One region of the Streptomyces griseobrunneus genome, then DNA from elsewhere that is predicted to be linked to it. Evidence: riboswitches for the same ligand, from Rfam matches in the RefSeq annotation. Region 1 holds a riboswitch; each other region holds the start of a gene.
What was found. A riboswitch is a leader RNA that binds a small molecule or an ion and turns the genes downstream of it on or off. The one in region 1 is predicted to bind cyclic di-AMP.

Region 1 (10,083 bases):
GCTCTCCGCCGACCTGCGCCGCCGCCTCAGCCACCAGCAGGACGTCCGGGGCGGCTGATTCCAGGGGTGCGGCCGCCCCACATCCCCAACTCCTCCCGAATCGTTGGTCGAATCAGTGGCACCGATCACATCCACTGCCTACCATCGATCACCGCAAGGCTTGTGCACCGATGCACAAACTCTCCACGGGAGGCTCCTTTGCACCGCCGTCGTCGCACCGCGCTCGCCGTCACCGCCGCAACCCTGCTCGCGGCACCACTCCTCGCCGCCTGCGGCAACGAGGCCCACCCCGGTGCCGCGGCCGTCGTGGGCGGCGAGCGGATCGAGGTCTCGGCGGTCCAGGCCCAGGCTGCCGACGTCCGCACCGCCCAGGAGAGCTCTCCCGAGGCGGCCCAGCTGGTCAACAAGTCGGGCCAGCTCAACCGCGCCAAGCTGCACGGGCTGATCTTCGGCCGGATCCTGGACAAGGCCGCCGAGGACGCCGGGGTCACCGTCAGCCGCAAGGAGATCCAGGAGGCCCGGACCGCCAGCCGCGCCCAGGCGGGCGGCGAGGAGCAGCTGCGGGCGATGATGCTCCAGCAGCGCTGGGTCGCCCCCGACCAGATCGACGGCGACATGCGCCAGGAGGCGCTGCTGCCGAAGCTCGCCAAGGCGCTCGGCGGGGACCTCGGCACCCCGGCCGGACAGCAGGTCGTCGGCGAGGCGCTGACCAAGGCGTCGAAGCAGCTGAAGATCGACGTCAACCCGCGCTTCGGGGCCTGGGACGACCAGAAGATGCAGCTCGGCAACTACAAGGCGCCGTGGATCACCCAGGTCACCGAGTTCGCCCCGCAGGAGCCGGAGGCGGGCGCCTGAGCCGCGTCCGGGCCGGGCGCCGCCCGGCACCTGCCGGGGGCCTGACCTGGAGGTGAGGCGGGTAGGTTCGCCGGGTGAACGCTGAAGCCCCCGGCACGCCCACTGCCACCCCCGGCCGTATCGTCCTGCTCACCGCCAGCCACCGGGTCGCGCCCGGCCTGCTGTCCTGGCCGGCATGGCAGACGCTGCACGCCGCCGACCAGGTCCTCACCGCCGACCCGGACCACCCGCAACTGCCTTACCTGCGCGAGGCGGGCGTCCGCGTCGAGCACGCGGCGCCCTCCGCCGACGAACTGGTGGCCGCCTGCGCGGGTGACCGCACGGTTGTGGTCCTGGTCGGCGGCGAGGGCGACAGCCGCCTGACCGACGGCCTGGCCCGGCTCGGCGGCTCCGGTCGGGTCTCCATGCCGGACCTGGAGCTGCTCCCCGGCTCGTACGACCTGCCCGGCGCCCGCCTCCTGGACCTGGTCCAGGTGATGGACCGGATCCGCCGCGAGTGCCCCTGGACCTCGCGGAAGACGCACAAGGGCCTCGCCAAGTACGCCATCGAGGAGGCGTACGAACTGGTCGAGGCGATCGAGGACGGCGACCGGACCGAACTGCGCGAGGAACTGGGCGACGTACTCCTCCAGGTCGTCTTCCACGCGCGCATCGCGGAGGAGGACCCCGAGGAGCCGTTCGCCATCGACGACGTGGCGGGCGGCCTGGTCGAGAAGCTGATCCACCGCCACCCGCACGTCTTCGGCGACGAGAGCGCCGAGACCCCGGAGGACGTCCACGCGCACTGGCTGCGCACCAAGGCGATCGAGAAGCAGCGCACATCGGTCACCGAGGGCGTCCCCCTCGGCCAGCCCGGCCTGGCCCTCGCCGCGAAACTGGGAAGCCGCGCCCGCACGGCCGGACTCGACGTCCCCCTCCCCACCGGCGACACCATCGGCTACGAGCTCCTCGCCCTCGCCGTCACCGCCGAGGCGAACGGCACCGACCCGGAGGCCGCCCTCCGCGCGGCGGCCCGTGCGTACAGGGACGCGATCGTGGCGGCGGAGGGCGGGGGGCCCGCCACCCCGCCCGATACCGTCAAGGAGTGACCGACACCCCCGCCTGCCCCCACCACACCCCCGCCACCACCGAAGAGGCGCCCCAACTCTTCACCTGGGAGTTCGCCACCGACCCCTACCCCGCCTACGCCTGGCTCCGCGAGCACAGCCCCGTGCACCGCACCGCGCTGCCCAGCGGGGTCGAGGCCTGGCTCGTGACCCGGTACGGGGATGCCAAGCAGGCGCTCGCCGACGCGCGGCTCTCCAAGAACCCGGCCAACCACGCCGGGTCCGCGGCCGCCAAGGGGAAGACCGGGATCCCGGGGGAGCGCAAGGCGGAGCTGATGACGCATCTGCTCAACATCGATCCGCCGGACCACACCCGGCTGCGCCGGCTCGTCTCCAAGGCGTTCACCCCGCGCCGGGTCGCGGAGTTCGCGCCGCGTGTGCAGGAGCTGACGGACCGGCTCATCGACCGGTTCATCGAGGACGGGGAGGCCGACCTGATCCACGACTTCGCCTTTCCGCTCCCCATCTACGCCATCTGCGACCTGCTCGGCGTCCCGCCCGAGGACCAGGACGACTTCCGGGACTGGGCGGGCATGATGATCCGCCACGGCGGCGGGCCGCGTGGCGGGGTGGCCCGGTCGGTGAAGAAGATGCGCGGCTATCTCGCCGAACTCATCCACCGTAAAAGGGAGAATCCGGGCGACGACCTGATCTCCGGGCTGATCCGGGCCAGCGACCACGGCGAGCACCTCACGGAGAACGAGGCCGCGGCGATGGCGTTCATCCTGCTGTTCGCCGGGTTCGAGACGACGGTGAACCTCATCGGCAACGGTACGTACGCCCTGCTGCGCCACCCCGAACAGCGCGCCCGGCTGGAGGCGTCCCTGGAGGCGGGGGAGAGCGCGCTGCTGGCCACGGGGATCGAGGAACTGCTCCGGTTCGACGGCCCGGTGGAGCTCGCGACCTGGCGGTACGCCACCGAGGCGCTGACCCTCGGCGGGCAGGAGATCGCGGCCGGGGACCCGGTGCTGGTGGTGCTGGCGGCGGCCGACCGGGATCCGGGCCGGTTCGCGGACCCGGACGCGCTCGACCTGTCACGGAGTGACAATCAGCACCTCGGATACGGTCACGGAATCCACTACTGCCTGGGAGCGCCGCTGGCCCGGCTGGAGGGCCAGGCCGCGGTGGCGACGCTGCTGAGACGCCTTCCTGGCCTACGACTTGCCGGAGAATCCGCCGATTTGCGCTGGCGGGGCGGACTCATCATGCGCGGACTGCGCACTCTGCCGGTGGAGTTCGAGCCGGGACGCCGCCTCGAAGAAAGTGACACGCTGTCACCTCTGTGACTTTCACGTGATCTGCGCTGCATCGACTTGTGACATACGTTCGAGTCCCGCTAGGTTCACGGTTCGACGCGTCGGCCACGGTTAAACCTTGGCCCACCAGTCACTTGCTCAACAGCTTCACGCTCAGCAGATTCACGCTCAACAGTTTCACGCTTCTCAGTTCCTGCTTGTCAGTCGCACGGAAGGCAAACCCCATGGGCTCCGCGAACGGCAGACACCGCCGCCCTCGTCAGGCACCCGCCATCGTCGTCGCCGCAGGCGTGACCGGATCGGCCATCGCCATTCCGTTCCTCGGCGCGGCGGGCGCACACGCAGCCGACGCCACCACCTGGGACCGGGTCGCGGAGTGCGAGAGCGGCGGCATGTGGAGTGCCGACCTCGGCAACGGCTACTACGGCGGGCTCCAGTTCTCGCAGGAGACCTGGTCCGCGTACGGCGGCACCGCCTTCGCGGAGCGCGCCGACCTCGCCAGCCGTTCCCAGCAGATATCCGTCGCCGAGAAGGTCCTGGACGACAAGGGGCCGCAGGCGTGGCCGAGCTGCGCGGTGATCTCCGGCCTCGCGGTGGACGGCAGCCTGCCCGGTGTCGACCCCGGTACCGCACCCTCCGCCGAGCCCACCGAGGACGCGACGACCGCCCCGGCGGGCGAAGCGGATGAAAAGGGTGAAGCGGGGAGTTCCGGCAATACGGGCTCATCCGGCAAGACGGATAGGACCGGCAAGGGTGAGAAGGGTGAGAAGGGGGACGGCAGCGACACGCTCGACCCCTCGGCGAAGCCCTCCGCGCCCCCGGCCGCCGGAAAGACCGGAACTCCCGGGTCTCCTGACGGCTCGCAGCCCTCCGCCTCCGCCCCCGACGCCTCGGAGGGCGCCGACGGCACCGGCGGCAAGCACCGGGGCGCTCCCGCGCCCGAGGAGACCGGCGCGGTGGGCCGGAACGGCGACCCCCGTGAGTCCGGCCGGCACGCCTCGCGGGGCGAGGGTGACGTGCGGGACGGCGGTGCGGTCGTCGACGACGGCTACACCGTGCAGCCCGGCGACAACCTCTGGGCGATTGCTGACGCACAGAAACTTCCCCAGGGCTGGACCGGCCTGTACGAGGCCAACAGGGACCTCCTGGGCTCCGACCCGGATCTGATCCTGCCCGGGCAGAGCCTGGATCTGGGGCTGGAGCAGGCCGGCCAGGAAGGCGCCCAGGAGGGTGCCGAGGTGCCTGCCGCCAGCTGATCAAAAGCGGGAAAACACCCCAAAATCGCGGGTAGTTCAGAGGCCTATGTCCACTTATGCGTAAGTGAGACATGGGTCTCTTTGCTTCAACTGGCGTGTTGCGTCCGCCTGCTCGCCGCAGATCCCCTCCGACCTGCGGAAACGATCCATCGGGGTAGGCAAGTAAGCGTCGATTGGGCCAGTATGTCCATCTTTGAATGTCGGGGTTGCCTGTGTTTACGGTCGGAACCGCTCGCACCGCGGGCCCCGTCGACCGTCACGCCGAATCCTGCCGTCGGTCGAAGGGAACAGACGCGTAAAGCGCCGTAGGCAGGAGCGGGGGACCCAGGTAGGCCGCCGGGTCCGTACAGCCCCTTCGAAGGACGAAGAACGGGGACGTACGGGAACGGCTTGGGGTGAAGTCGCGTGCAATTCGCGCGACCGGGCAACTCATCAGCCCGAACCCGACAGCTCACCTCGTAGGCGTCGGTGAGGAGATTCGTTCCATGCTGCTTAACAGCAAGGGCAAGCACCGCCGCCCCTCGAAGACCGTCCGTCTCGCCACCCTGGCGGGTGTCGCCGGTGCCGCCGTCGCCGTCCCGCTGATGGGCGCGACCAACGCTTCCGCCGCCTCCGTCGAGACCTGGGACGCCGTCGCCCAGTGTGAGTCCGGCGGCAACTGGTCCATCAACACCGGCAACGGCTACTACGGCGGGCTGCAGTTCTCGCAGTCGAGCTGGGCCGCCGCCGGCGGTACGCAGTACGCCTCCCGCGCCGACCTGGCCTCCAAGGACCAGCAGATCGCCGCCGCCGAGAAGCTCCTCGACCTCCAGGGCCCGGGCGCCTGGGCCTGCGCCGGTGCCGGCGGCCTCACCAATGACGGCGTGGACCCGGGTGTGAACACCGGCTCCGGCCAGTCCGAGAGCAAGCCCGAGCAGGCGCAGCCCGAGCGCAAGGCCGAGCAGCCCACCACGCGCAGCGAGCAGCGCACCGCCCCGGCCGCCCCCAAGGCCGAGTCCAAGAAGACCGTCACCACCCCGACCGGTGAGAAGGTCCAGAAGGGCGACGGCGAGTACAAGGTCAAGGCCGGCGACACCCTGAGCAAGATCGCTCAGAAGGAAGACGTCAAGGGCGGCTGGAGCAAGCTCTTCAAGCTCAACGACGACATCGTCAAGGACGCGGACCTGATCTTCCCGGGCCAGCAGCTCCACCTGAAGTAACAGCCGGCTCTCCTCCCCGGAGGGAGGGGGTCCGGCGGCACCCTCCCTCGCACGGCTCCCCGGCCCGGCGCGCTCTCCCCCCGTGCGCGCCGGGCCGGGGTCTTTCGTTCACCTCTTGTCGTCATCGGGTCCGCGCCGCTTGTTACTGCCCAGTAGATTTCTAGAGATTTGTCCCGTCATGCAGGCCCTTGGGTCCTTTTTCGTCCCAGGAGACGGGCGGTCGGCCGACTGACGCGGCCGGGCCGGTTAGGCTCGTGTCGCAAGGCCACAGTGACCCTGCACAACCAGCGTCATATCCCAGAAGGAGATGCCTCGTGCCGTCCATCGACGTCGTCGTAGCCAGGGAAATCCTCGACTCCCGGGGCAACCCCACGGTCGAGGTCGAGGTTGGCCTCGACGACGGCAGCACGGGCCGTGCTGCAGTACCGTCCGGCGCCTCCACCGGTGCGTTCGAGGCCGTCGAGCTTCGCGACGGTGACCCCAACCGCTACCACGGCAAGGGCGTCGAAAAGGCCGTCCTCGCCGTCATCGAGCAGATCGGCCCGGAGCTCGTCGGGTACGACGCCACCGAGCAGCGCCTCATCGACCAGGCGATGTTCGACCTCGACGCCACCGAGAACAAGGCCTCGCTCGGCGCGAACGCCATCCTCGGTGTCTCGCTCGCCGTCGCCCACGCCGCCTCCGAGGCGTCCGACCTGCCGCTCTTCCGCTACCTCGGCGGCCCGAACGCGCACCTGCTGCCCGTTCCGATGATGAACATCCTGAACGGCGGCTCGCACGCCGACTCCAACGTGGACATCCAGGAGTTCATGATCGCCCCGATCGGCGCGGAGTCCTTCTCCGAGGCCCTGCGCTGGGGCGCGGAGGTCTACCACACGCTGAAGAAGGTCCTCAAGACCAAGGGCCTGTCCACCGGTCTCGGCGACGAGGGCGGCTTCGCCCCGAACCTGGACTCCAACCGCGCCGCCCTGGACCTCATCGTCGAGGCCATCAAGGAGGCCGGTTACGTCCCCGGCCGCGACATCGCGCTCGCGCTCGACGTTGCCGCGTCCGAGTTCTACAAGGACGGCGTCTACGAGTTCGAGGGCAAGTCCCGCTCGGCCGCCGAGATGACCGAGTACTACGAGGAGCTCGTCTCCGCGTACCCGCTGGTCTCCATCGAGGACCCGCTGTACGAGGACGACTGGGCCGGCTGGAAGGTCATCACCGACCGCATCGGCGCCAAGGTGCAGATCGTCGGCGACGACCTCTTCGTCACCAACCCGGAGCGGCTGGCCCGCGGCATCGAGGAGGGCTCCGCCAACGCCCTGCTCGTCAAGGTCAACCAGATCGGTTCGCTGACCGAGACCCTGGACGCCGTCGAGCTGGCCCAGCGCAACGGCTTCAAGTGCATGATGTCGCACCGCTCCGGCGAGACCGAGGACGTCACCATCGCCGACCTCGCCGTCGCCGTGAACTGCGGCCAGATCAAGACCGGCGCCCCGGCCCGCTCGGACCGCGTCGCCAAGTACAACCAGCTGCTGCGCATCGAGGAGATCCTCGACGACGCCGCGGTGTACGCGGGCCGCTCCGCCTTCCCGCGCTTCAAGGGCTGACCCGTAGCCCCAAGACGGTAGCCTCCGCCCGTCCCCGCACCCGGTCCCGTACCGTGTGCGGGGACGGACGTGCGTAACGGGGAGGCGGGAGACATGGCCGGGAAGGACCGCGACCGGTTCTCCACCGCGACCAGGCTGCGACTGCTCGGCGAGCAGACCGCCGCCCGCGTGTACCGCTCCCAGAACCGCCGCCAGGCCCGCCGCTCCCGGCTCACCGGCCGGGCCGCCTTCCTGGCGCTGGTGGTCTGCTCCCTGGTGGTGGCGCTCGCCTACCCGATGCGGCAGTACGTCTCCCAGCGCGACGAGATCGCCGAGCAGGAGCGGCTCTCGCTCCAGGCGGAGCAGCGCACCGAGGAGCTGCGGGACGAGAAGGCGCGGCTCCAGGACGACGCGTACATCATGCGTCTGGCCCGCCAGCACCTCCATTACGTACTCCCCGGCGAGACCGGCTACACGGTGGCCGACCCCGACGCGGAGCAGGACCGCCGCGGGGATCCGGGTGCCGGCCACCGTCCCTGGCACGCGAACGTCTGGGACGGCGTGGACAGCGCCGACCGCGACTGACGTCCCTACTTCCCCTCCGAGACTTCCCCCCCGACGAGCTTCCGAGCAGAACCAAGGCAGGCATGGAAACGCCCCCTCCGCAGACCGAGTCCACCAAGCCCACCGACGCGGACATCGCCGCGTTCGAGCAGCAGCTCGGCCGCCCGCCGCGCGGGCTGCGCGCCATCGCGCACCGCTGCCCGTGCGGCAACCCGGACGTGGTGGAGACCCAGCCCCGTCTGGAGGACGGCACGCCGTTCCCGACGACGTACTACCTGACCTGCCCCCGGGCGGCCTCGGCGATCGGCACGCTGGAGGCGAACGGGGTCATGAAGGAGATGACGGCCCGTCTGGAGACCGACCCGGAGCTGGCCGCCGCCTACCGGGCCGCGCACGAGGACTACATCACCCGCCGCGACGCCATCGAGGTCCTGGAGGGCTTCCCGAGCGCCGGCGGCATGCCGGACCGGGTGAAGTGCCTGCACGTCCTGGTCGGCCACTCGCTCGCCGCCGGGCCCGGGGTGAACCCGCTGGGCGACGAGGCCATCGCGATGCTGCCGGAGTGGTGGGCCAAGGGCGCGTGCGTCACGCCGTGCACACCGCCGGGCGAGGACGACGGCTGGACGGTGGACGAGGGCGACGGCGGCCACTTCGCCTTCCGCCCGGCCGACGGCCCCGCCGACGGGAAGAGCGCATGACCCGGGTCGCCGCGGTCGACTGCGGTACGAACTCGATCCGGCTCCTCGTCGCCGACGCGGACCCCGCCACCGGCTCCTTCACCGAGCTGGACCGGCGGATGACGATCGTCCGCCTCGGCCAGGGCGTCGACCGGACCGGCCGGCTCGCCCCCGAGGCGCTGGAGCGGACGTTCGCGGCCTGCCGCGAGTACGCCGCGGTGATCGAGGAGCTGGGCGCCGAACGCGTCCGCTTCGTCGCCACCTCCGCCTCCCGCGACGCCGAGAACAGCGAGGAGTTCGTCTCCGGTGTCCGGGACATCCTGGGCGTCGAGCCCGAGGTGATCACCGGTGACCAGGAGGCGCAGCTCTCCTTCGACGGGGCCACCAAGGAGCTGACCGGCAGCGACCACCTGGCGAAGCCGTATCTGGTCGTCGACATCGGCGGCGGCTCCACCGAGTTCGTCCTCGGCTCGGACCGGGTCGAGGCGGCCCGGTCCGTGGACATCGGCTGCGTACGGATGACCGAGCGCCACCTGGTGGCGGACGGGGCCGTCGTGGACCCGCCCACCCACGAGCGGGTCGCCGCGATCCGCGCGGACATCGACGCCGCGCTCGACCTCGCCGCCGGGAGCGTGCAGCTCACCGGGGCCGGCACGCTCGTCGGCCTGGCGGGCACGGTCACCACGATCGCCGGGATCGCGCTGGAGCTGGAGGAGTACGACTCCGGGGCCATCCACCACTCCCGGGTCTCCCGCGGCCAGGTCCGCGCGATCACCGAGCACCTCCTCCAGTCGACCCACGAGGAACGCGCCGCGATCCCCGTGATGCACCCGGGCCGGGTCGACGTGATCGCGGCGGGCGCCCTCGTGCTGCTCGCCGTGATGGAGCGGACGGGCGCGCACGAGGTCGTCGTGAGCGAGCACGACATCCTGGACGGCATCGCCTGGAGCGCCGCGTAGGGAGCGGCGGGCGGCCCCGCGCCGCCCGCTCAACCGCAGTGTCACCTGCACCTTTGAGCCGCCACACGGCCCTGGTGGGCCGCTCGGGGGACCCTTGCGGGGACACGCCGCCACGAAGTTCGTGAACTTCTTCACAAGGAATTCGGCCCTGTTGGGCGAAGTTCGGGCCCGCAAGGGCCGTCCGGGCCATATGCGGGGCATCACGGAAGGCGTACGGGGGCGTTCCGGGGGCGTTGCGTACGTATGAAGCGGGGTGCCGATGCGGCGCTCCTGGAGGGCCAAGGGCCAGCTCACAGGCGGTCGGGAACGTTTCCCGGGGTGTTGCGGTTCCCCTGCGGGGTCATGACCTGGGTCACGTGGGCGGCGAAGTGTAGCAGAGGGTGGGTGAATCCTTGTGAAGGGGCTCACGAGCACCCCCCTGGGGCGAGGTGGATACTCGATGGCATGAGCACCACGGAGCGTCCCAGGATCCTCGTTGTAGGCGGTGGGTACGTAGGCCTGTACGCAGCTCGTCGCATTCTGAAGAAGATGCGATACGGAGAGGCGACCGTCACGGTCGTCGACCCGCGGTCGTACATGACGTACCAGCCCTTCCTCCCCGAAGCTGCCGCAGGCAGCATCTCGCCTCGGCATGTCG
Region 2 (10,083 bases), 1.2 Mb from region 1:
TGGGCGGTACTTGCCGGTGAGGAAGCCGGAGGCCAGCGCGAAGTACGGGACGGCGGCGAGGCCGGCGCGGGCGGCGGTCTCCTGGAGCGGGCCCTCGTAGGTGGCGCGGGAGACCAGGTTGTAGTGCGGCTGGAGCGCGATGTACCGGGCCAGGCCCTCGCGTTCGGAGAAGTCCAGGGAGGCCTGGAGGCGCTCGGGGCTGATGTTGGAGGCGGCGATGTGGCGCACCTTGCCGTCCTTCACCAGCTGGTCGAGGGCGGTGATGATCTCCTCGACCGGGACGGTCTCGTCGTCGAAGTGCGTGTAGTAGAGGTCGATGTGGTCGGTGCCGAGCCGGCGCAGCGACTGCTCGGCCGCACCCTTGATGGTGGCGGCGGAGAGCCCCTTGTAGCCGGGGTGGGCACCGACCTTGGTGGCCACCACGATGTCGGAGCGGTTACCGCGCGAGGCGAGCCACTTGCCGATGACGGTCTCCGACTCGCCGCCCTGGTTGCCCTCGATCCAGGCGGTGTAGGCGTCGGCGGTGTCGATGAAGTTGCCGCCGGCCGCGGCGTACGCGTCCAGGACGGCGAACGACTGCTCCTCGTCGGCCGTCCAACCGAAGACGTTGCCGCCGAGGGAGAGGGGGAAGACCTGGAGGTCGGAGTTGCCGAGGGTGCGCAGAGAAGTCATGTGGGTGTTCAACGGCGCCGGCGGCGCCGGGTATTCCACCGCCTCCACGTACGCCGGGCCCTGCCACCCCCCGCCCCCGGACAGACCGGCAGCCCTGACGTCGGGGGGTGAGCGTCAGGGCTGCCGGGGTTTCGGGGGTGGTGCGTGCGCCCGCGGGGACGCGGGGGGCTCAGACGTTCAGGCCCTTGCTGTTCAGCCAGGCCATCGGGTTCAGGGCCGAGCCGCCCGCGGTGTGGACCTCCAGGTGGAGGTGGACACCGGTGACGTTGCCGGTCGCGCCCATGCGGCCGATGGTCTCGCCGGTGCTGACCTTCTGGCCGACCGAGACGTCGATCGAGGACTGGTGGGCGTACCAGACCTCCGTGCCGTCGTCGAGCTGGAGGACCGTACGGTAGCCGTAGGAACCGGACCAGCCGGCCGACGTGATCGTGCCGCTGTGCACGGCCTTGAGCGGCGAACCGGCCGCCCCGGCGAAGTCCAGGCCGGTGTGCTGGCCGGAGGACCACATGGCGCCGGACTGACCGTAGGTCGAGGTGATCGTGTACGAGGAGGCGGGCAGGGTGTAGCTGGCGCGGAGCTTGGCGAGGCGCTCCTCCTCGGCCTTCTTCTCCGCCGCTTCCTTCGCCGCCTTCTTCTCGGCGGCGATCTTGGCCTTGGCCTTCGCCTCGGCGTCGTCCTGCTGCTTCTTCGCCTCGTCGGCGGCCTTCTCGGCCGCGGCCTTCTCCTCGGCGGCCTTGGCCTCGGCGTCGGCGCTGGCCTGCTGCTGCTCGGCCTGCTGGAGGATCCGGGCGCGCAGGGCCTCGCCCGCGTCGGTGGTGCCCTGCTCGGCCTCGGCGGACGTGATGCCCGCGGAGGTGATCGGTGCGGCGGCGAGCGGCGCGGCCTCGGCGTCCTCGGACATGAAAGCGCCGACGCCGGGGAGGGACTTGGCGTCGGGGAGGTTGTCCGCGATGGAATCGGGAAGAGAGATGGAGACCGGCGGCTTGCTCTGGGCGGTGGCCATGCCACCCGCACCGACGGCCGCTATGACGCCGACCCCGAGGACGGTGGAGCTGCGGGCGAGGCCTCGCTGCTTGGCCACGCGGTGCTTGCCGCGGACGGGACGGATGGACTCCGCGGTGGGGTTCCACTCCTCCCAGGTCCGCTCCGGGCCACCGATACCGTCGGCAGTGAAGGGTGACGGGGCCTCAGGGGCAGGCTTGTTGGACGCCACGTGGGCGCACTCCTTTCCTTCCTTCTCGCCTACCGGGTTAGCTGACGGGTTCGGAGCAGGAAGGTCTCCTACGGGCCCCTCCGCCTCTCACGAGACGCAGGCGTCCGATTCACCCCATGTAGGTGGTTCCCCGGTTCCCTTGCGGGATTCGGCGCTCGCGCACGGCGCCGTCTCTGACGACGGCTGGGACGACCGCGCTGCGTTATCGAACGTTAATAGACAGACGGGCCCGATTCCAAGCTGTTCTTGTTGATCATTAACGGCTCCGACGGGGACTTACCGTCCACAAGCGGCCCGAATCGGACGACTTGACGACCACTCACCCACACCTCTTTTTCTGATGGTGTGTCAAATGTTATGCGGAGTGGTGCTCTTCAGTTACGCACCGTGTCATCGCCCCGGCCCACGATCTTCACCGTCGTCCGCCGCGGCGGCTGTCCCTCCGCCGGCCGGCTCACCGCGAGCAGCGCCATGTCGTCCGTCGACCGGCCCCCGGTGTGCAGCCGTACGTCGTCGGTGAGCGCCGAGAGCAGCTCCTCGGGGCCGGGGAAGATCCGGCCGCGCAGCCGGGCCGCCGGGTCGTAGAAGGCCCCGTTCGCGTCCCGCGCCTCGGAGAGGCCGTCCGTGAAGGCGAGCAGCGTCGAACCGGCGGGCAGCTCCCACTCGTCGGAGCGATCGGGCCACACCCCGAGGTCCATCCCCAGCGGCATCGCGGGCACGCTGGGCGCGAGGACCTCCAGGGCCCCGTCCGCGTGCAGCAGGATGGGCTCCGGGTGACCGCGGTTGACCAGCCGCAGCGAGGCCGAACCGGGCGGGATCTCGGCCAGTACGGCGGTGATGAACCCCTCCATGGCGTCCAGCCCGTACCGCCGCGTCCCCTCCCGTGCGAGCGCCCGCTCCAGCCGCTGGGCCACGCCCTCCAGGGACCGCTCCTGCTCGGCGGCCTCCCGGAACGCCCCGATGATCACGGCCACCGCCTCCACGGCGTCCAGCCCCTTGCCGCGCACGTCACCGACGACCAGGCGTACGCCGTACGGGGTGTCCGCCACCGCGAACAGGTCCCCGCCGACGAACTCGTCCGCCTGCGCCGCCTCGTACCGCGCGGCCACTTGCAGCCCGCCGATCCGCTCCGCCGGGGTCGGCAGCACGGCCCGCATGGCGGTCTCCGCGATGACCCGCGCCGAGGCCAGCTGCTCGTTGCTGCGGCGCACGACCCCGTTGATGACGAGGGCCAGGGCCGCGGCGGTGAGCACGGTGATCATCTCGATGACCGGGACGACCTGGGTGGACGTGCCGTCGGAGAGCCGCATCGCGATGACCGAGAGGACGGCGGCCACGCCCGTACGGACCGTACTGGCCAGCGAGAAGAAGGGCGCGGCGATCAGCGGCGCGGCCACGAACAGGGGCACGGCGGTGAAGTTGGGCGGGGCGAGCGAGTCGAAGAGGAGCCCGCCGCCGATCAGCAGCACCGGAAGCAGCCGGACGAACCGCCGGGTACCGGCGCTCCGGGCCACCACCGGCTTCCCCCGGCCCGTGGAGCCGGACATGCCGCGCCCCGGGACGCCGAAGCTCCCCGTCACGCGTCCGCGCCCCTTCTCCGCCATCCCCACCTTGTGTACTCCTGCCCGGTCCGGCCACGGCTGCGGACGGTACCGCGCCCCGTCCAGGCTTCCCGGAGCCGCGCCGTGCGGCGACTCGTCATCGGCCAAATAGGGGGAAGCGGCCGGGAACGCCGCTCCCCGCGGTCAGTCGGTGAGCCGTTGTTCCGCGTAGATCGTCAGTGCATCCCGTACGAAGGCGGCGGTGCCGTCCCCGTAGCGATCGTAGTTCTTTCCGAAGCGCGGATCGGCGACATACATCTCACCGAGCCCGATCACGTACGACCGGCTCGGCGCCTTGGACGACGACAGCCACGCGCAGTGCCGCCGAGCGATGTCCTGCGCCTGCTCACTGTCCGCACCGAGCCCGGCCTCCCTGGCCCGCCCCCAGTCACGCGCGATGGCTTCGTGCTCGTCCAGGAACGCCTTCTTCCCGGCCTCCCCCAGCGAACGCCACCACCGGTCGCCCTCCTCGTACGTTTCGCGGCCCCAGCGCTCGGTCACCTCCCGCTCGTGGGCGGTGTGGTCGAAACCGTCGAACACTTCGTCGGCCATGAGTTCCATCCCCTCCTCGGTCTTGTGGAGAGTGGTCCGCACCGAGGCGATCTGCCGCCCGATGCGCGCCTGTTCCTGTTCGAGCAGCCGCAGATGCGCCCGCAACGCCACCGCCGTGTCCCGCTGCCCCTCCAGTACGCCCTTGATGGCGGGCAGCGACAGCCCCAGCTCCCGCAGCAGCAGGATGCGCTGCAGCCGGACGAGGGCGTCCTGGTCGTAGTAGCGGTAGCCGTTGCTCCCGACCCGGCTCGGCGCCAGGAGACCGAGGTCCCCGTAGTGCCGGAGCGTGCGGCTCGTGGTGCCGGCCTTTCTGGCGATTTCCTGGATGGACCACTCCATGCCGGAAACGCTAGATCTTTACGTTGCGTCAAGGTCAAGCCCGAACATCCGTGCCGGCCCCAGGAAACGACTCGGGCCCGGCACGCTGTGCGTGCCGGGCCCGGGCCTTCAGTAGCGGGGACAGGATTTGAACCTGCGACCTCTGGGTTATGAGCCCAGCGAGCTACCGAGCTGCTCCACCCCGCGTCGGTAAACACAACTCTACGCCATCGGAGCGGCAGGTCCGACCACTTTTCCCACGGCCCGCGCCGGGCCTGGACCGGACTCGGGGTGAGCGGCGCCTGAGCCCAGGAACGTCGAAGCGCCTTCGTCCGGCCTGGGCCGGACGAAGGCGCTCGTTCACGGGTCACGGGCTTGCACCCGGCCCCGCTCCGGGTAGGCCGTGTGGGACTCGAACCCACAACCAACGGATTAAAAGTCCGCTGCTCTGACCAATTGAGCTAACGGCCCCGGTCACATCACCCACGAGCATAGCCCGCCCGGTCCCGGCAGCCGATCCGGTATCGGTGTCGGGCCCTGTCGCGCCCCCCATAGCGTCCCTTTCGCGGCGAGATGCGGCCTTGGTGGGGGTCGCGGCACCCCGGGAGGCGGGGCCTCCCGGGAACAGCAACAGGGCCCGTACGTCACCGAGTCGGTTCGGTGGCGTACGGGCCCTGCCGGTCTGTCAGGCGGACGTGCTCAGCTGCTTGTCAGCGGCTGGGCGGTGGTCAGCCGTTGCGCTTCCAGCGCGGCTTGTCGTCGCGGCGGCCGAAGGAACCGGTGTTGGTGCCGGTGTTGGCGCCGGTGTTGGCGCCGCGGTGCTCGTCACGACGGCCGGTCGGGCGGTCGGTGCCACCCGAGCGGAAGCCGCCCGCGGGGCGGTCGTCACGACGGTCACGGTTGAACGGGCGGTCGCTGCCGCCGGAGCGGAAGCCACCGGAGCCACCCGAGGGGCGCTCGTCACGGCGGTCACGGTTGAACGCCGGACGGTCGTTGTCACGACGCTCGAACGGACGGCCACCACGGTCGTCCCGACGGTCGCTGCTGCCACCGGAGCGGAAACCACCCGAGGGGCGGTCGCTGCCGCCGGAGCGGAAGCCACCCGAGCCACCCGAGGGGCGCTCGTCACGGCGGTCACGGTTGAACGCCGGACGGTCGTTGTCACGACGCTCGAACGGACGGCCACCACGGTCGTCCCGACGGTCGCTGCTGCCGCCGGAGCGGAAGCCACCGGAGCCACCCGAGGGGCGCTCGTCACGGCGGTCACGGTTGAACGCCGGACGGTCGTTGTCACGACGCTCGAACGGACGGCCACCACGGTCGTCCCGACGGTCGCTGCTGCCACCGGAGCGGAAACCACCGGACGGGCGGTCGTCACGGCGGTCGTTGCCGCCGCGGTAGCCGCCACGGTCGCCACCGCGGTTGTCGCGGCGCTCGTAGTTGCCCCGCTCGTCGCGGCGCTGCTCGTCACGGGCGGCCGGCTGCTCCGGCACGGACACGGCTGCCACGAGGGCGGCCTCGGCCTCGGCGGCCACCTCGGCCACCGCCGCCTCCGGGTCGTCGCCCCGCTCGCGCGCGGCACGGGCGACCAGGCGGTCGGCCTCCTCGCGGAGCTCGACGGCGCGGCGCTGGACGCGCTCCAGCTGCTTCGTCAGGTCGGCGGCCTCGCGCTCGGCCTGCTTGGCGGCGTTGTTCGCGGAGTCGGCCTGGACCTCGGTGAGCGAACGGGCGCCGGTGATCTCGGCGACCTCCGGCTCGAAGACGCCCGCGCCCTGGACGATGTGGCGCGAGGCGTCGACGCCCGCGTCCTCCATCAGGCGGAAGATCTGGCGGCGCTGGTGCGGGAGCGCCAGCGAGACGACCACACCGGACTTGCCGGCGCGGGCGGTACGGCCCGAGCGGTGCAGGTAGTCCTTGTGGTCACCGGCCGGGTCCACGTTCAGGACCAGGTCGATGCCGTCCACGTGGATACCGCGGGCGGCCACGTCGGTCGCGACGAGCGCGTTGACGTAACCCTTCTTGAAGTCCTCCAGGACCCGCGTACGGGCGCCCTGGGTCATGCCGCCGTGCAGCGCGTCGGCCTTCACGCCGGACTCGATGAGCTGCTCGGCGATGCGGTCGGCGCCCAGCTGGGTGCGGACGAAGATGATCGTGCGGCCCTTGCGGGCGGCGATCGCGGCCGTGACCGGCGCCTTGTCCTTCGGCTTCACGACGAGGACGTGGTGCGACATGGTCGTGACGTTGCCCTGGGCGCTGTCGACCTCGTGCGTCACCGGGTTGGAGAGGTAACGCTTGACCAGCGTGCCGATCTCGTTCTCCATGGTGGCGGAGAAGAGCATCCGCTGACCGCCACCGGGGATCTGGTCGAGCAGCTCGGTGACCTCGGGCAGGAAGCCCAGGTCGGACATCTGGTCGGCCTCGTCGAGGACGGCGACCTGGACGTTCGCCAGGGAGCAGGCGCCCCGGTTGATGATGTCGCGCAGCCGGCCCGGGGTGGCGACGAGGACGTCGACACCGCGCTCCAGCGCGTAGATCTGGTTGCCCATCGACGTACCGCCGCAGACGACCTTCATCTTGAGGCCGAGCACGTCGCCGTAAGGCTGCAGCGCGTCCGCGACCTGCATCGCGAGCTCACGGGTCGGGGTGAGGATGATGCCGCGCGGCTTCTTCTTCTCGGTGGAGCCACCGGAGAGCGTGGCCAGCAGCGGCAGGCCGAAGGAGAGCGTCTTGCCGGAGCCCGTACGGCCTCGGCCGAGGATGTCCTTGCCGGCCAGGGCGTCCGGGATGGTCGCCGCCTGGATCGGGAAGGGGGCGGTCACACCGTTCTGCGCGAGCTTGCGGACGATGCCGTCGGGCAGGCCCAGCGAGCCGAAGGTGACGGTGGGCTCGGCGTCGATCTCGGCGTCGATCTCGGCGTCGGCCTCGGGGGCCGTGTCGGTCTCGTCGGCCGCGTCGGTCTCAAGAACCTCGACGGTCTCGGTCTTGGTGGAGACCTCGGCCGGCTGGTCCGCGATGAAGTCGGCGACGGACTTCTCGGCGGCCTTCTCGGCCACCGGAGCCTGGTCGGCCACCGGAGCCTGCTCGGCTGCGGCGGTGGCGCCGGCCGGGGCCTCGGTCACAGCGGCCTCGATGAGCTCGGTGAGCTCGGCGTTGTCGATGTTCTCGGGCATGACGGTGTGGTCAGAACTGGAAATTGACATGCGAAATGCGAAACCTTCCGGAGTCTCGGCACGCGCCCGTAACTCCGTGATTCGCAATTTCGACCGCCTCAATGCGGTCCAGCCACGGCAAGGGAGAGTACGCGCCACACGGCGCTCTTCTGTGTCGGCGCCGGGCAATGGGATCAAGCGATCTACCACCATACGCACTCTCACCCACATTGCGCAACCCGGCCTCTCCGAGCGCCCCGCTACACCGGCCCCACCTGCGGTGATGCCTCCGGAGTCCGCAACGGCCGGCTCTCCTCCGCACCGCCCATCGCCTGTGTCCGCAGCTGCGCGGCGGGCGACGCGGAGGGGGGTGGTTCGGAGGGTTCGGTGGGCTCCGGCTCGGGGTCCGGACCCGGGTCGGGGGTGGGCGGCGGAGTCGGCGGTTCCGGCACGACCGGCGGCGGCTCCCCCGGGCCCGGCGTGGACGGCGTCGGGGCCGGCGGATGACCGGGGCGCGAGGGCTGCGGGGCGCCGGGTTCGGGGCGCGGGCCCTTCGGTGTGGCCGACGGCACAGCGCCGGACGCCTCCGGGCTCGGCCGGCCCCCGGGGTTCTTCCGGTCGGAGTCCGAGTGAGGGTGGGCGTCGCCGCCCCGGTGCCCGGCCCCGCCGGATCCGGAGACCGTCTCACCGTTCGGCTCGACGGCCTGGCCCTTCGGGTCGGAGGAGCGCGAGGGCCCCGGCCTGGCGCCGTCGTCGCCGACGCTCATACAGCCGGTGGACGCGGCGATCGTCAGCGCGGTGACGGCTGCCCAACGGACAGGGACGGACGAGTGGCGCACGGGTGGCACCTCCGGGGCGAGGGGGCGGGGCGGAGAGCGGAACGAGCCGTACGGCGCCTTCCTCACGGAGCACGCCGTACGCGGTGGTGTCGTGCCGTGCCCAACTCCCCGGACCCCGCCGGAGACACGCCCGAAACGCCGCCCGCCCCGGCGGGAACCCCCTACCCCCCGAACCCGCCCGCCAGTTCCGCCCCCAGGAACACCGCCCCCAGCCCCGTCAGCAGCGACGCCACCACGTTGGCCGCGGCGAGGAAGGCCCGGCCCGTCTCGGCCAGGCGCAGGGTCTCGTAGGAGAACGTCGAATACGTCGTCAGCGCCCCGCACAGCCCCGTCGCCAGCAGGGCGTGCACCGGGGAGGAGACCGCGGCCCCGGTCAGGATCCCGAGCAGCAGGCTGCCCGCCGCGTTGGCCGTGAAGGTGCCCCAGGGGAAGACGTACGCGACGCCGGGCCCCTGACGCGTCTGCACCGCCCGGTCCGTCAGATAGCGCAGGGGCGCGCCGACCGCCCCGCCGATCACCACCAGCAGCCAGTTCACGCCGCACGCTCCCCGTCACGTACGTCAGGCACGCCCCGGTCCAGCAGCCGCCGCGTCACCACCGCCCCGGCCCAGACGGCCGCCAGCGCCGCCACGACCGTCGCCGCCATGTACGCGAGGGCCACCGCGAGCTCCTGACGCACCAGCAGGCCCGAGACATCGGCCGCGTACGTCGAGAAGGTCGTGAACCCGCCGAGGACGCCGACCCCCAGGAAGGGGCGGACCATCGGGTGGGTCACGCGGCCCCGCTCGACGGTCAGCACCATCAGGACGCCGATGAGGGCGCAGCCGCTCACGTTGACCGCGAACACCGTCCACGGGAAGCCGCCCCCGGCGGCCGGCCACAGCACCAGGGCCCCGTACCGCGCGAGTGCGCCGAGCGCGCCGCCCGCCGCGACCGCGCCCAGCACCCGCGCCTGCGGGGCGGCGGGCGGTCCGGGCGGCGGGAGGACCGGCGACGCGTCGCTCACCCGTAACCCAGGGCGTGCAGCCGCTCGTCGTCGATGCCGAAGTGGTGGGCGATCTCGTGCACCACGGTGATCTCGGTCTCGGCCACGACGTCCTCGTGGGTCTCGCACATCCGCAGGGTCGGGCCCCGGTAGATGGTGATCCGGTCCGGCAGCACCCCGGCGTACCACTCACCGCGGTCGGTGAGCGGAGTGCCCTCGTAGAGCCCGAGCAGGTCGGGGTCGCCGGGCTCCGGTTCGTCCTCGACGAAGACCGCCACGTTGTCCATCAGCCGCATCAGCTCCGGCGGAATCCGGTCCAGAGCCTGGCTCACCAGCTCCTCGAACTGCTCCCGCGTCATCTCCAGCACCCCGCCATTGTCACGTACGGGGGCCCGCCGCGGGCAGGTGGCGGCCGCTCCTGATCCACTCCGCGGGCCGGACCTGATCCCCCGCGCGGGCGGGACCTGATCCACTCCGCGCCCGCCGCCCCGCATGGGCGGGGCCGTACCGGGGCATACGGGCCCAATGGTCCGCGTCCCGTTCCGTGCCGCAGCCGACCGCGTCCGGCACCGCCTCACCCGGTTCACCCGCCCGAAGTCCGCCGCCCGCACCACCGCTCTTACCCCCGGCGACCTGACGGGCTCCGCCCCGAAGCCGTACGTCCGGGCCCTCTCCATGCTCGCCGTCGTCGTGATCGGGGCCTGGCTCGGACTGCTCGCCGTGGGGTCCATCCGTACGCCGGTCGGCCCCATGG
Region 3 (10,083 bases), 4.4 Mb from region 1:
TGGAGTTCACCTCGACCAACGCGTCGAACTCGATCGTCGTACGCAACTCCATCCCGGACGCGGCGGGCGGTGGCGGCCGCGAGGCGACCATCAGCCTCTACGCCAACGGCCAGTTCGTCCGCAAGCTCGACCTCTCCTCCAAGCACAGCTGGCTGTACGGGAACACCGACAGCCCGGAGGGTCTCACCAACACGCCGGGCGGCGACGCGCGGCGGCTGTTCGACGAGTCGCACGCACTGCTCGCCCAGACCTACCCGGCGGGCACCAAGTTCCGTCTCCAGCGGGACTCGGGCGACAACGCCTCCTTCTACATCATCGACCTGATCGACCTGGAGCAGGTGGCGGCGCCCTCGTCCCAGCCGTCGGGCTGTGTCTCCATCACCACGTACGGCGCGGTGGCCAACGACGGCATCGACGACACCGCCGCGATCCAGCGCGCGGTGACGGCGAACCAGAACGGCGAGATCGGCTGCGTCTGGATCCCGGCCGGCCAGTGGCGCCAGGAGCAGAAGATCCTCACCGACGACCCGCTGAACCGGGGTCAGTGGAACCAGGTGGGCATCTCGGACGTGACGATCCGGGGCGCGGGCATGTGGCACTCCCAGCTCTACACGCTGACCCCGCCGCACGAGGCGGGCGGGATCAACCACCCGCACGAGGGCAACTTCGGCTTCGACATCGACGACAACACGAAGATCTCCGACATCGCGATCTTCGGCTCCGGCACCATCCGCGGCGGTGACGGCAACCACGAGGGCGGCGTCGCGCTGAACGGCCGCTTCGGCAAGGACACGAAGATCAGCAACGTCTGGATCGAGCACGCCAACGTGGGTGTCTGGGCGGGCCGCGACTTCGACAACATCCCGGCCCTCTGGGGCCCGGGTGACGGCGTCGAGTTCACCGGCATGCGGATCCGCAACACCTACGCCGACGGCATCAACTTCGCCAACGGAACCCGCAACTCCACGGTCTACAACTCGTCCTTCCGCAACACCGGGGACGACGCGCTCGCGGTCTGGTCCAGCAAGTACGTCAAGGACCAGTCCGTGGACATCGGCCACGACAACAGCTTCCGCAACAACACCATCCAGCTGCCCTGGCGCGCCAACGGCATCGCGATCTACGGCGGTTACGGCAACAAGATCGAGAACAACATCATCTCCGACACCATGAACTACCCGGCCATCATGCTGGCGACCGACCACGACCCGCTGCCCTTCTCCGGGCAGACGCTGATCGCCAACAACGCCCTGTACCGCACCGGCGGCGCCTTCTGGAACGAGGACCAGGAGTTCGGCGCGATCACCCTCTTCCCGCAGAACCTGCCCATCCCCGGCGTCACGATCCGTGACACCGACATCATCGACTCCACCTACGACGGCATCCAGTTCAAGACGGGTGGCGGCGTGATGCAGGACGTCAAGATCGAGAACGTCCGGATCGACAAGTCCAACAACGGTTCCGGCATCCTCGCGATGGGCGGTGCCCGCGGCAACGCGACGCTGAGCAACGTGACGATCACCAACTCGCGCGACGGCCATGTACTGATCGAGCCCGGCTCGCAGTTCACGATCACCGGCAGCCCGAGCAGCGCACGCGCCGAGCAGTAGTCCCCGCTTCACGGTTCCCGGGCCGGCGGATCAACGCCGGCCCGGGAACACCCGTGTTCCCCGGCCGAAATGGCCCCGCCGCGGCTCTGGGAAGTACACGGTCCGGCCGCTACCCTCCGCGCATGATTCCCACGGTTGTCTGGGGTACCGGCAACGTCGGCCGCGCGGCGATCCGCGCCGTCGAGGCCCATCCGGCACTGACACTCACCGCCGTCCTCGTCCACGATCCCGCGAAGACCGGCCGCGACGCCGGCGATCTCGGCGGGGTCGGACGCACGCTCGGGGTCACGGCCACCGACGACATCACCGCCGTGCTGGCCGGCCGCCCCCGCGCGGTGGTCTACTCGGCATCCGGCGACATCCGCCCCGACGACGCGCTGGCCGACATCGGACGGGCGATCCGGGCCGGAGCGGTGGTCGTCACGCCCTCCCTCTATCCCCTCTACGATCAGCGCAACGCCCCGCCGGAGCTGCGGGATCCCGTCCTGGCCGCCGTCGCGGAGGGCGGCGGCTCCCTCTTCGTCTCCGGGGTCGACCCCGGCTGGGGCAACGACGTCCTGCCGCTGCTGGTCAGCGGTCTGGGCACCGAGGTGGACGTGATCCGCTGCCAGGAGATCTTCGACTACTCCACGTACGAGCAGGAGGATTCGGTACGCCACCTGATCGGCATGGGGCACCCGTTGGACTACCAGCCGCTGATGCTGGCGGAGAGCGTTCCGACGATGGTGTGGGGCGGTCAGATACGCCTTATGGCACGGGCGCTGGGCGTCGAACTGGACGAGATCCGCGAGACGCTCGACCGCCGGGCGCTGGAGACGACGGTACGCACCCGCACGATGGGCGAGTTCGCGGCGGGCACCCAGGGCGCGGTGCGGTTCGAGGTGCAGGGCATCGTGGCCGGGGAGCCCCGCATCGTGATCGAGCACATCACCCGTATCCATCCCTCGTGCGCACCGGACTGGCCCACCCCGCCCGACGGCGTGGGCGCCCACCGGGTGGTGATCGAGGGCCGCCCCCGTATCGAGGTGACGGTCGAGGCCTCCGACGAGGGCGAGAACCGGTCGGCGGGCGGCAACGCGACGGCGGTCGGGCGGCTCGTCTCGGCCATCGACTGGCTGGTGGACGCGAAACCGGGCCTGTACGACGCACTCGACGTCCCGCTGCGGCCTGCGGTCGGCAGGCTGGGAAGGAGAACCACATGATCATCGACATTCCGGAGGGCCAGGAGCCCATCGGTTACGTGTGGGGGGAGATGGTCCCCGGCATCGGCATGGCCGCCGCCACGTTCTCGATGTCCGTGTACGAGCACACGACGCTGGGCCTGCGGGAGTTCGAGGCGGCACGGCTGAGGATCGCGCAGATCAACGGATGCCTGTTCTGCCTGGACTGGCGGACCGAGCGGGACGGGGCGAAGGTCGAGGAGGAGTTCGCCGGGGCGGTGACCGAGTGGCGTACGACGGACGCCTTCGACGAACGGACCCGTCTCGCGGCGGAGTACGCGGAGCGGTACGCGCTGGACCACCACGGGCTCGACGACGCGTTCTGGAAGCGGATGACCGCGCACTACAGCCAGGTGGAGATCGTGGAGCTGTCCATGAGCATCGGCTCCTGGCTGGCTTTCGGGCGGCTCAACCATGTGCTGGGGATCGACGCGGTCTGCGTCCTGCCGGGTCATTAGCCGCACCCAATTGACGGAGCCCGGGGCCGCCGGGTTGGCACTCCCGGCCTCGGGCTCTCCGTATGTCCCGCCGCCTGCCGGCCGGACTACAGGTCGGTGGCGATGATCCGCTCGATGTTGCGCTCGGCGAGCGCGGTGATCGTCACGAACGGGTTGACGCTGGTGTTGCCGGGGATCAGCGCGCCGTCGATGACGTACAGCCCCGGGTAGCCGTGCAGCCGACCGTAGTTGTCGGTGGCCTTGTTCAGCACGGCGCCGCCCAGCGGGTGGTAGGTGAGGTGGTCGCCCCAGATCTTGTAGACCCCGAAGAGGTCCGTGCGGTAGATCGTCCCCTCCTTCTGGTTGATCTTGTCGAAGATGGTCCTGGCGGCGTCGATGGACGGCTGCTTCCACGCCGTCTGCCAGTTCAGCTCCGCCTTCCCCGCCGCCGCGTTCCAGGTGAACTGGCCCCGGTTGGGGTTCTTGGTGATGGAGAGGTAGAACGAGGCCCAGGTCTCGATGCCGGTGGGCAGCGGAGCGACTTCGGCGAACGCTCCGCCGGCGTCCCAGTTGTCGATGCCGCCGGTGGGGATGGACGACTGCACCTTCCCCGTCGGGTCCCAGAGGTGGTTGGCCCGGCCGCACATGACGTTGCCGTTGTCGCCCCAGCCCTTGCCGACCTCGCTGTTGAGGAGCGGCAGCGCGCCGGTCGCCTTGAGGCCGACGAGCAGCTTGCTGGTGCCGACGCTGCCCGCGGCGAAGAAGACCTTGTCCGCCCTGACGGTCTTGGTGACGGTGGTCTGGCCGACGGTGTTCAGCTGGTCGATGAGGACCGTGTAGCCGCCGCCGGGGGCCGGGGTGACCGTGGTGACCTTGTGGAGCGGGGAGATGGTGACCCGGCCGGTGGCCTTGATCCGGTCGATGTAGGTCTTCTGGAGCGACTTCTTGCCGTAGTTGTTGCCGTAGAGGATCTCGGCGTCCAGCGCGGACTTGGGTACGGTCCCGGCCGCCTCCTGCTTCATGTAGTCCCAGTCGTACACGGCGGGCACGAAGAGGAACGGGAAGCCGGAGCGCTGCGCGTGCTTCCGGCCGACGCGGGCGTACTGGTAGCAGTCGACGGAGTCGAACCAGGCGGGGTCGATGGTGGTGACCCCGAGGTCGGCGTTGGCGCGCGGGTAGTACGTGCTGTACATCTCGGCGGCGTTCACCGACGGGAGGATGGCGGCGAAGTTCTCCCGCTTGGGCGTGACAGCCATACCGCCGTTGACCAGCGAGCCGCCCCCGACACCGCGCCCCTGGTAGACGGTGATGCCGGCGAACTCCTCGGCGTCCAGGATCCCGGTGTAGCGGTTGACGTTCTTGTCGATCGGGAAGCCGAGGAAGTTGCTGAGCGGCTGCTTGGTTTTGGTGCGCAGCCAGAAGGAGCGGTCGTCCGGCTTGGTGGTGTTGGCGAAGATCTTGCCGTCCGAGCCGGGGGTGTCCCAGGCCATGCCCATCTCGACCATGTGCACGTCCGTGCCGGCCTGGGCGAGCCGGAGTGCGGCCACGGAGCCGCCGTACCCGGTGCCGATGATCAGCACCGGCACATGGGCGCCGGAGCCGATCGGGGCTGCTGCCACCCGGGGCGCGGCCCAGACGGGTGTGGTGGGTCCGGCGAGTGCCGCGACCCCGAGAAGAGAACCTGTTCCTGTGATGAATCTTCGACGGGAGACGCCCTTGGATGCGCCTTCATGCAGGTTAGTGTCGTTCATGTGACATCCCTCACTCTCGACAGAGTGAAACAGGTTCTACTGTCGATCGCGTGGTAAGTCATTAGAAACTTGGGGGTAACTTCCCGGCAAGCCCGAGGGGCCCCGGACCATGCGGTCCGGGGCCCCTCGGGCTGATGCGCGCCTGGCGCTTCCAGGGATCAGTAGGCGCCGAAGACGTTGTCGATCGAGCCGTACCGGTCCGCCGCGTAGTTGCACGCGGCGGTGATGTTGGCGACCGGGTCATAGCTGTCGGTCGAGGTGCCGGGCACGTGGTACGCCTGGAACGTCGGGTCGATGACCTGGAGCAGCCCCTTGGACGGGGTGCCCTTGACCGCGTTGGAGTCCCAGTTGTTGATCGCGTTCGGGTTGCCCGAGGACTCGCGAATGATGTTGCGGTGGATGCCCTCATAGCTGCCGGGGATGCCGCGCTCGGCCATGATCGCCAGCGACTCCTTGATCCAGCCATCCAGATCGTTCGAGTAGGTGGCGGGAGCGGCGGCGGCCGGGGCGGCCTGGGCCACGGGGGCGGCGGCGGTGCGCTCGGAGCGATCGGCGCGCTCCGCCGTCGCGGCGCGGCCGGCGGACGGGGCTGCGGCCTTGGCGGCCTTGCCGGCCTTGGCGCCTGACGGGGCGGCAGCCTTGGCGCCGATGGTCAGCGTGATACCCGGGTGAATAAGGTTCGGGTTCTCGCCGACGGCCTTCCGGTTGCCTTCGTACAGCTTCTTCCAGCCGCCGCTGACGGAATACTCACGGGCGATCTTGGAAAGCGTCTCACCGGCCACCACGGAATGCTTGGCGGGCGCGGCCTTCGTCACGGAATTCACCTGGGCGGTCACGGAGGCCGGAGCCACCGCCTTTTCCGCGGCGACGGAGTGCGCGGGGGCGGCGGAAGCGGTGGTGGCGCCGAGCACCGGGAGGGCCAGAACGGCTCCACCCGTGGTCAGGGCGGCGATGCCACGGCTCAGCGAGACGGACTTGGTACGGCGGTGCTTACCCTGTGCGGGCATGGGGAATTTCCTCTCCGGCGCCTACGAGGTGAGCTGTCGGGTTCAGACGGGAGATGTCTGGCCGCATGGACTGCGACTTCACCCCTAGCCGTTCCGGATACCGGACCGGCGGCTTACCTGGTTCCCCCGCTCCTGCCGTGCGTGGGTGGGTTTCGGTTTCCCGGACGGCGGCAGGATTCGGCGTTCCATCCGGATTGAGCGTGACCGTAGGCGAAAAGCATCGGACAGAACAAGCCCCGAATTCCGGATGACCTTTCTCCGCAAGATCGAATTCATGAATTCCCGGCCGCGCCCGTTCCGTCGCGGTGTCAACTTTCTTCGCGCAGAAGGGAACCGAACCCTCCGGATCCACGTCCGCGCCCTCGGACGTGACGCTCACCACTTCGCGCGGAGGCGGCCGAAACAGGCGCGGTCAAAGTTACCCAAGAGCCCCAATAGGTCCTTTAAGGAATAGAGGGTTAAAAGACTGAAATCGCCCATACCGCCCTGGAGAAACGGACTTATCGGGCGGCTCCGTAGGCCGGGTCGGAGTCCTCGCGCGGCCAGGGCTTACGGTGTGTGGTGGAGACTAGTAAGCCAACCCTTACCTCCGACGTACGCTGTTACCTGCCCGCGTTCGCCCGCCTTAAGGATCACCACGCCATGACACGCCCCGTCCGCGTCGCCATTGTCGGAGCCGGCCCTGCCGGTATCTACGCTGCGGACGCGCTGCTCAAATCCGAGGTCTGCCAGGACCCGGGGGTCTCCATCGACCTGTTCGAGCGCATGCCCGCACCCTTCGGGCTGATCCGTTACGGCGTGGCCCCCGACCACCCCCGGATCAAGGGCATCGTCAAGGCGCTGCACCAGGTGCTGGACAAGCCGCAGATCCGGCTCTTCGGGAACGTGAGCTACCCGCACGACATCGGCCTGGACGACCTGCGGTCCTTCTACGACGCGGTGATCTTCTCCACAGGCGCGGAGGCGGACCGGGCGCTCGACATCCCGGGCATCGAGCTGGACGGCTCCTACGGCGCGGCCGAGTTCGTCTCCTGGTACGACGGCCACCCCGAGGTCCCGCGCACCTGGCCGCTCACGGCGGAGAAGGTCGCCGTCCTCGGCGTCGGCAACGTGGCGCTGGACGTGGCCCGGGTCCTGGCCAAGACGGCGGACGAGCTGCTGCCGACCGAGATCCCGGACAACGTGTACCAGGGCCTCAAGGCGAACAAGGCGCTGGAGGTGCATGTGTTCGGGCGGCGTGGCCCGGCGCAGGCCAAGTTCAGCCCGATGGAGCTGCGGGAGCTGGACCACTCCCCCAACATCGAGGTCATCGTCAACCCCGAGGACATCGAGTACGACGAGGGCTCCATCGCCACCCGGCGGGAGAACAAGCAGACCAACATGGTCGCGCAGACCCTGGAGAACTGGGCGATCCGCGATGTCGGCGACCGCCCGCACAAGCTCTACCTGCACTTCTTCGAGTCCCCGGTCGAGATCCTCGGCGAGGACGGCAAGGTCACCGCGCTGCGCACCGAGCGCACCGAGCTGGACGGCACCGGCAACGTCCGGGGCACCGGCCGGTTCACCGACTGGGACATGCAGAGCGTCTACCGCGCCGTGGGCTACTACTCGGAGGAGCTGCCCAAGCTCCCCTTCGACGTGGCCTCCGGCACCGTCCCGCACGAGGCGGGACGCGTCATCGCCGGTGACGAGCACATGGCCTCGGTCTACGTCACGGGCTGGATCAAGCGCGGCCCGATCGGTCTGATCGGACACACCAAGGGCGACGCGAACGAGACGGTCGCCTGCGTGCTGGAGGACCGCGCCGCCGGCCGTCTGGCCGAGCCCGCGACCCCGGCTCCGGAGGCCGTCGAGGCCTTCCTGGAAGGCCGGAACGTCCGGTACACGACGTGGGAGGGCTGGCACAAGCTGGACGCCCACGAGCAGGCGCTCGGTGCCGCACAGGGCCGTGAGCGGATCAAGGTCGTGGAGCGCGAGGGCATGCTGGACGCCTCCGGCGCCTTCGTCCCGGCCGAACGGCCCTACGAGGCCTGATCCGAACGGCCTCCCGGGGCCGGATCAGGACCGTCACCCGTCAGGCCGGGTCCGGGGCACTCGTCGTGCCGCCCGGGCCCGGTCCGCGGAACGTCCGCCACAGGCCCGGCGGAGCAGTGTCACGGGACGGCGGCGGCAGCTTCTCCGGGATGTGCGTCCAGCGGTCCGCGAGCAGGATCGCGATGTCGTCGGGGCGGTCCGTGGCCTGCCTGGCCTCCTCGATCACCCGGTCCGCCGTCTCGGCCAGCGGGACCGAGCCGATCCCGGCGATGGTGGCGCGCAGCCGTTCGATGCCCTCGTCGATATCGGTTCCGGGGCGTTCGATGAGCCCGTCGGTGAACAGCGCCAGCATGGCGCCCGGGTCGAGCCGCAGCTCCGTGACCGGGTAGGTCGCCTGCCCGTCGATGCCCAGCACGATGCCGCCGGCCAGGTCCAGCACCTCGGTCCGGCCGTCGGGGTGCCGCAGCAACGGCTGCGGGTGGCCCGCCCGTACTGCACGGGCCCGTCCCGTCAGCGGGTCGAGGGCGATGTAGCAGCAGCTGGCGAACTGTCCCGGGTCGAGATCGATGAGCAGCCGGTTCGTGCCGCTCATCACCTCCTGCGGGTCGTGGTTGCTGAGGGCGAACGCCCTCACCGCACTGCGCAGTTGCCCCATGGTCGCGGCGGCGGCGACGCCGTGCCCCTGGACGTCGCCGATGATCAGGGCGAGTTCGTGGCCGGTCTCGATGACGTCGTACCAGTCGCCGCCCACCTCCATGTCCTGGGTGCCGGAGAGATAGCGCCCGAGGGTGTCGACCCCGTCGACCTCCGGCAGCCGGTGCGGCAGCAGGGCGTCCTGCAGCCCCCGGGCGAGCGCCGATTCGCTGTCGTACCGCTGGGCGCGTTGCAGGGCCTGGGCGATGAGCCCGGCCAGGGCGGTCAGGACGGTGCGCTCCTCCGGGCTGAACCCCCTGGGCCGGTCGAAGCCGAGGATGCACGAGCCGACGGGCCGCCCCGAGGCGATCAGCGGCAGGAACGCCCGCGCCCCGACGTCGGTCTCCATCGGGATGCCCGGATAGGCGTCGGCCAGGTGCTGCATCGACTCGAAGAAGATGGGCCGGCCGGTGGTCAAGGTCTCCACGCCGGGGATGGAGACGTCGAGTCCGACCCCGTCGAAGCGGTCGAGGAACCCCTGGGGGAACCCGGTCTCCCAGGCGAGGTGGAGGTGACGCTCGCTCAGTAGGTAGATGGCGAGCTGCCGGCCGCCGAACGCGGGCAGCAGCTCCTCGGTGACGACGGCGGAGACCTGACGGGCCGTCACGGCCTCGGTGAGCGCGATCGCCAGGGCCACCGGGCGGTAGAGCGCGGAGGACCGGTCGGCGGTGGATCCGATGCCCAGGCCCGGCGAGGTGACGGAGCCGGGCGCGTAGGCCGGCTGTTCCGTGGCCTGGAACACCGCGCTCAGCCCGTCGTGGCCCGGGTACAGCGAGACCGAGAGCCAGACGGACGGGGCCCGCCGGGCGAGGAAGTGGACGGGTTCGTCGGAGATCAGGGCGGCCCGGTAGTGGTCCTCGTACGCCGGGTGCCCGAACCACGGCAGGACCTCCCACACGACATGGCCGACCAGCTCCGCCCGCGGGCGGTCCAGCAGCTCCTCCGCGAGCGCGTTGGCGTAGGTGATGCGGCCGATCCGGTCCAGCGAGACGATCCCCCGGGGCAGCCGGTCCGCCGCCTCCGCGATGACGGGTCCAGCGCCGAAGTCGACCACGAAACCGCTCAGACGGCTCTCGCTGCCCTCACCGTCCGGGTGGGTCCAGCGGCCGGAGAGCTCCAGCAGGTGATACCGGCCGTCGGGGCCGCGCAGCCGCATCCGGCGGACCACCGGGTCGGCGGATTCGACCGCCTGCCGGGCCAGCGCCCACAGCCCGTACACGTCCTCCGGTACGAGGCGTTCGGCGAGGGCGTCGACGGTGCCGGGGAACTCCGCCGGCTCGGTGCCGAAGATCGCGCACAGGTCGTCGTCCGCGGTGAGTGTCCCGGAGTGC

Region 2: linked by a shared signal. The riboswitch ahead of ACK8N7_RS17010 (M23 family metallopeptidase) and the one ahead of ACK8N7_RS22330 (transglycosylase family protein) in region 1 are both predicted to bind cyclic di-AMP.
Region 3: linked by a shared signal. The riboswitch ahead of ACK8N7_RS02580 (transglycosylase SLT domain-containing protein) and the one ahead of ACK8N7_RS22330 (transglycosylase family protein) in region 1 are both predicted to bind cyclic di-AMP.

Annotation. Positions count from the first base shown of each region.
Region 1 covers NZ_CP177080.1:4,886,397-4,896,479, forward strand. The annotation lists gene ACK8N7_RS22305 (protein kinase domain-containing protein) at 1-58, shown strand, start outside; gene ACK8N7_RS22310 (SurA N-terminal domain-containing protein) at 199-855, shown strand; gene ACK8N7_RS22315 (nucleoside triphosphate pyrophosphohydrolase) at 930-1,943, shown strand; gene ACK8N7_RS22320 (cytochrome P450 family protein) at 1,940-3,247, shown strand; gene ACK8N7_RS22325 (transglycosylase family protein) at 3,442-4,473, shown strand; cyclic di-AMP (ydaO/yuaA leader) riboswitch at 4,765-4,953, shown strand; gene ACK8N7_RS22330 (transglycosylase family protein) at 4,959-5,672, shown strand; gene eno (phosphopyruvate hydratase) at 5,987-7,267, shown strand; gene ACK8N7_RS22340 (FtsB family cell division protein) at 7,361-7,831, shown strand; gene ACK8N7_RS22345 (DUF501 domain-containing protein) at 7,894-8,508, shown strand; gene ACK8N7_RS22350 (Ppx/GppA phosphatase family protein) at 8,505-9,446, shown strand; gene ACK8N7_RS22355 (NAD(P)/FAD-dependent oxidoreductase) at 9,891-10,083, shown strand, end outside.
Region 2 covers NZ_CP177080.1:3,733,687-3,743,769, forward strand. The annotation lists gene ACK8N7_RS17005 (aldo/keto reductase) at 1-672, opposite strand, end outside; gene ACK8N7_RS17010 (M23 family metallopeptidase) at 842-1,885, opposite strand; cyclic di-AMP (ydaO/yuaA leader) riboswitch at 1,898-2,049, opposite strand; gene ACK8N7_RS17015 (PP2C family protein-serine/threonine phosphatase) at 2,260-3,432, opposite strand; gene ACK8N7_RS17020 (MerR family transcriptional regulator) at 3,631-4,377, opposite strand; tRNA gene ACK8N7_RS17025 (tRNA-Met) at 4,490-4,563, opposite strand; tRNA gene ACK8N7_RS17030 (tRNA-Lys) at 4,754-4,827, opposite strand; gene ACK8N7_RS17035 (DEAD/DEAH box helicase) at 5,085-7,526, opposite strand; gene ACK8N7_RS17040 (hypothetical protein) at 7,766-8,344, opposite strand; gene ACK8N7_RS17045 (fluoride efflux transporter FluC) at 8,506-8,880, opposite strand; gene ACK8N7_RS17050 (FluC/FEX family fluoride channel) at 8,877-9,350, opposite strand; gene ACK8N7_RS17055 (metallopeptidase family protein) at 9,347-9,697, opposite strand; gene ACK8N7_RS17060 (metallophosphoesterase family protein) at 9,855-10,083, shown strand, end outside.
Region 3 covers NZ_CP177080.1:522,309-532,391, forward strand. The annotation lists gene ACK8N7_RS02560 (CARDB domain-containing protein) at 1-1,610, shown strand, start outside; gene ACK8N7_RS02565 (NAD(P)H-dependent amine dehydrogenase family protein) at 1,733-2,812, shown strand; gene ACK8N7_RS02570 (carboxymuconolactone decarboxylase family protein) at 2,809-3,288, shown strand; gene ACK8N7_RS02575 (GMC oxidoreductase) at 3,375-5,018, opposite strand; gene ACK8N7_RS02580 (transglycosylase SLT domain-containing protein) at 5,177-6,025, opposite strand; cyclic di-AMP (ydaO/yuaA leader) riboswitch at 6,029-6,183, opposite strand; gene ACK8N7_RS02585 (FAD-dependent oxidoreductase) at 6,668-8,059, shown strand; gene ACK8N7_RS02590 (SpoIIE family protein phosphatase) at 8,100-10,083, opposite strand, start outside.